Regions from separate parts of the Endozoicomonas sp. 8E genome, predicted to be linked through region 2. Evidence: predicted binding sites of a transcription regulator. Region 2 holds the regulator's gene; the other holds the start of a gene.
What was found. Region 2 encodes FNR, which switches genes on or off when oxygen is low (the NO sensors DNR and NnrR bind a similar motif). Its sites were predicted from a motif close to TTGATNTANATCAA; they were not measured.

Region 1: a site for FNR is predicted at 1,047-1,060, ahead of P6910_RS02485 (OmpW/AlkL family protein). Genes of this name have one in related genera too.

Annotation. Positions count from the first base shown of each region.
Region 1 is NZ_CP120717.1:618,251-620,659, reverse strand. It holds gene rnr (ribonuclease R) at 1-692, opposite strand, end outside; gene P6910_RS02485 (OmpW/AlkL family protein) at 1,138-1,809, shown strand; gene P6910_RS02480 (adenylosuccinate synthase) at 1,852-2,409, opposite strand, start outside.
Region 2 is NZ_CP120717.1:2,610,039-2,612,447, reverse strand. It holds gene P6910_RS08815 (hypothetical protein) at 1-642, opposite strand, end outside; gene fnr (fumarate/nitrate reduction transcriptional regulator Fnr) at 960-1,718, shown strand; gene P6910_RS08805 (adenine phosphoribosyltransferase) at 1,753-2,292, shown strand.

The sequences.
Region 1 (2,409 bases), 2.0 Mb from region 2:
ACGTCCACTTCCATTCCGGCATCTTGTCGTTCACCCAATACTTCTTTGATCAGGCCCACCGGCTGAACACGTCGGCCAGGCTGCTCAAGGATTTCAATCAGAACATATTGTCCATGGCTGGGCATCAAAGGGCCCGGCTTGATAAGAATTTCGCGATCAATTCTTGAGTTTTCCGGCACGACAAAAACATTGTCGTTTTCCATGTAAAAGCGACCCACCAACTGGGTGGTATTACGCTCTATGACTTCAACAATCTGACCTTCACGTCGTCCTCTGCGGTCCACGCCGGTTTCACGAATGACTGCACGATCACCGTCAAAAGCCTTGCGCATTTCACGCCATGAGAGGTAATAGTCTTCGCCGCCCTCATCAGGAATCAGGAAACCATAGCCGTCCTTATTACCCTGAATACGCCCTTTGATCAGATCCATTTTACTCAACAGGCCATAGGTTCCCTTCCGGGTTTCCAACAGCTGACCGTCACGAATCATAGCTTTCAGGCGGAATAACAGAGCTTCCTGCTGCTCAGGCACAGTTACACCCAGCTCACGGCAGAGTAACTTATGGCTTGCCGGAGCTCCTCTCTTTTCCAGAGTCTCCATAATAAAAAGACGACTGGGAATCGGGTTGTCGTAGCGGGCTGCTTCATCGGCAGCCTGGGAGTCCAGTTCTTTCCACCCTTTTTTGGGCATAGGGTTTATCAACCTCTCTGTGATCAAATAATGTCTGTATGCAGTGTAACCCTACTCCGGGTAACTAGCAGCCTGTCGGACTTAAGACTGTCCTACACGGCAACTGCTCCTGCGTTGCTCTAGCTCCTGCATCCATGCAGTCGTGCGGTTGCAATAAATTGGTCTAAAAATCCCTGTTTCTTCGTCAAATAGCTCGCTATTCTCCTCAGAAACAGAAATTTTTATCCTCAATTTCTTGCAATCCTCGCTACGGACGCTTAAGTCCGACAGGCTGCTAGCGCGCATCTTTGCTTAGTATGCCCACACTTTCAACTTAATTCCTACCGCATATGCGTTGGCAGACACGACGATGCATTGATTCAGATCAATATTGCACCACGAACAATTAATTAAAATGTTAATAGTTAACAATGAAACTTTCTACACCCACCTACAAGGGACCACCATGAACAGAAACGTTCTCTCACTCACTATTGCTGCAGCAATTGCTGTTTCTGCTACCTCTGCTCAGGCTTATGAGGCCGGAGATTTTATTTTCCGGGGCGGAGTAGCCAGCGTTCAGACCAATGTTGACAGTGGGGGATTAAAAACCAACGGGGTTGAGGAAAAAAACAAAACAGTTGACGTCAATAATGACACTCAGCTGGGACTCTCCTTTACCTACATGCTGTCGGATAAGTTTGGTGTTGAGCTGCTGGCGGCGACACCATTCAAACACACTCTGAAAGGAAAAGGTGATCTGGCAGGATTGGGGGATTTTGCCGAAGTTAAACACCTGCCACCGACTGTGAGCCTGCAATACTACCCAATGGACAAAAACTCCAGGTTCCAGCCTTACCTGGGACTTGGTTTGAACTACACCGTCTTCTTCAGTGAAGATTTCAAAGGCTCCGCCAGTGATACCTTCAGCGATCTGGAAATGGACAGTTCAATGGGTCTGAGTGGGCAACTGGGCTTTGATTATCAACTGAACGAGCACTGGGCCGTCAATGCTGCTGTATGGTATATGGATATCAATACCACAGCGAAGTTCAAGGACAATGATGGAAACCGCTATAAGCTGGACGCAGAACTGGACCCACTGGTTTACATGGCCGGTGTTTCTTACAGGTTCTGATGGAGAAGACCCCCCCGCCAGTGAACCTGCCGGGGGACTGGATCAGCCGAAAGGCTGTTCCAGAATAATGGTTTCTACACGATCCGGGCCGGTAGAAACGATGTGGATAGGAGTTCCCACCACTTCTTCCAGACGACGGATGTAGGCGCGGGCATTTTCCGGCAGATCATTCAGGCTTCTGGCACCGAATGTAGACTCACTCCAGCCGGGCACTTCTTCATAAACCGGTTGAATTGCTTCGTACTCTTCTGCATCTACAGGGGTTGTAATGGACTCACCCCGGGCATTCTTGTAGCCGGTGCAGATCTTGATAGTTTCCAGACCATCCAGAACGTCCAGCTTGGTCAGACAGAGACCGGATACGGAGTTGATCTGGACAGACTGACGCAGTGCCACAGCGTCAAACCAGCCACAACGACGGGGACGGCCAGTGGTCGCACCAAACTCATTGCCTTTCTTGGCCAGGTGCATACCGATATCGTCAAACAGCTCAGTCGGGAAAGGACCAGAACCGACACGGGTCGTGTAAGCCTTGGTAATACCCAGAACGTAGTCCAGGTAGAGAGGGCCAAAACCGCTGCCGGTAGAAACACCACCGGC
Region 2 (2,409 bases):
GTGTTCTTGCCCTGAAGCCAGATCCGGCTTTTCCGGGAAAAGCTGACTGGCCAAGTCTGCTTTTCGTTTTCTCTCCAACTTCAGCGCTTCTTCTGCCTCATGGAGCCTTCTATCCAGAGCCTCTGCACGCTCAGACTCTCTTAGCTCCAGCTGCTCGCGAATGATTCTCTGGGGTTGTGCATGGGTAATGACAAAATCAGTCAGTTGCTTTGAACGTGTTTCCAGCTCGCCTGAATGGGTCCGCAAATAAAACAGGTAGCCCACCCCTGAACATACAGCCAGCCCGGCAGCAACAGGCACAGATACAGAAGCTGCCCCGGCGGCAAAAGCACCGACGGCCAGAACCCCGGTTCCCTTGGCTATCGTGACAGCAATTCTTCGGCCATCCCAGATCGCACTTTTTTGAAGCCGGGTACGATGCGCCTCTTCAAGCTCAGCACACTCGGTCTCTTCGAGCTTTAATGCTCTGAGTTCCTCGATTGTCAGCTCACCCTTTCTGGCCATCAGGATTTGCTTTTCCTGTGGCGAAAGATCATTGAACGTCAGATCCTCTGCAGCAACGAGCTCCTCAAAGGTTCGAGGTGCAACTTCTTGCACGGTTGGAGTAAACAGGATCCCTGTCACTGAGCTGAGCAGACTCATAGCGTAAATCTCCCTGATTTACGAAATTGTATTCAATACAGTTATCGGCACATTGGCGGTGAAGAACATCTTTCTTGCATCATAGGTATTGATAGCGTTTACAGCCTTCTGTTCAAGCTCAATTACTTAAGTGCCAACCGACTGATCAAGTACAACATTTTTTAGTGCGGACTTATCGCAACCCAGTAAGGATTTTCCGAAAAAACCTTAAGTATGAAGGAATTACGCTTTAGTCTCGGAAAGCACAGACTTACACTTTGGTAGCATTTTCAATAGAATCGGCAGCGATTTCGCCAATACGACTTTGAGGCCACTCAATGACGTCAAAGCCCAATGTACGACAGCCTAGCCATGTGGCCTGCAGGGACTGTAGTCTTAGCTCCCTCTGCCTGCCTCTGGCATTGAACCTACAAGACATTGACCAGCTTGATCGCATCATCAAGCGAAGCCGCCCTCTCAAGAAGGGGGAACACCTGTTCCTGGAAGGAGACCCGTTTACCAGCGTCTTCGCTGTCCGCTCCGGGGCCATAAAGACTTATACCGCCACCAATGAAGGTGAGGAACAGATTACGTCTTTCTATCTTCCTAGTGAGATATTGGGCCTGAGTGGTCTCGATACTGACGTCTACCCGGTCTCTGCTCAGGCTATGGAAACCACCATGATCTGTGAGATCCCCTTTGACCAGCTGGAAACGCTATCCGATCGATTCCCGGAGTTGCGTCGTCATATGATGCGTCTGATGAGTAAGAAGATTCGTGAAGATCAGCAGATGATGATGCTATTGTCCAAGAAAAACGCCGATGAAAGAACTGCGACCTTCCTGCTCAACCTGGCCAGTCGTTTCCGTCGCAGAGGCTTCTCATCCCAATCATTCCGACTGTCCATGTCCCGCAATGAAATGGGCAATTACCTGGGACTGGCTGTAGAAACCGTTAGTCGGGTATTTACCCGGTTCCAGAAAAACGGTCTGATCTTCGCAGTGGGCAAAGAAATTGAAATCCGAGACCCGATTCAATTATGCTCTCTGGCGGGTGGAAAGTCTGTCGATTTGGAACAGATTATCTCCTCCTTATAAACACACCAGGGACGGACATTAAGGGAAAGGTATGATCGTTGATGAAGCTTATCTGAAAGCACAGATTAGAACTGTATCTGACTGGCCAGAGCCCGGCATTCAGTTTCGGGATGTGACCACTCTTTTCGAGAACCCCAAAGCCTGGCGGTCGGTCATGGACAGCCTCATTCATCGCTATATGGATGTTGAGTTTGACCGGATCGGTGCTCTTGATGCCCGGGGCTTCCTGATGGGCTCTGTATTGTCATATGCCATGAGCAAACCACTGATCCTGTTTAGAAAAAAGGGAAAACTGCCCTACAATACTGTCGCTCAGGATTATGAACTTGAGTACGGCAAGGCAACTCTTGAAGTTCATGCAGACACTATTAAGAAAGGCGATAAGGTCATTCTGGTTGATGACCTGATTGCCACGGGTGGCACTTTGCTTGCGGCCGGTCAACTGGTCAGACAACTGGGCGGACAAATTCTGGAAGCGGCTGCCATTATTAATCTTCCGGACCTTGGTGGTTCAAAGACATTAAATGAAGCGGGAATTCCTGTCTTCTCACTGTGTGAATTTGAAGGGGATTAGTCCCCCTCTTTTCTTTCCTGACACCCCACGCCTTTTAACCCCTTCGCAATCTCCAGATATTCAGTTTTATCGGAAAATGACTATCAGGGGCTGTTATGGTTTTCACACCCGAAGTAT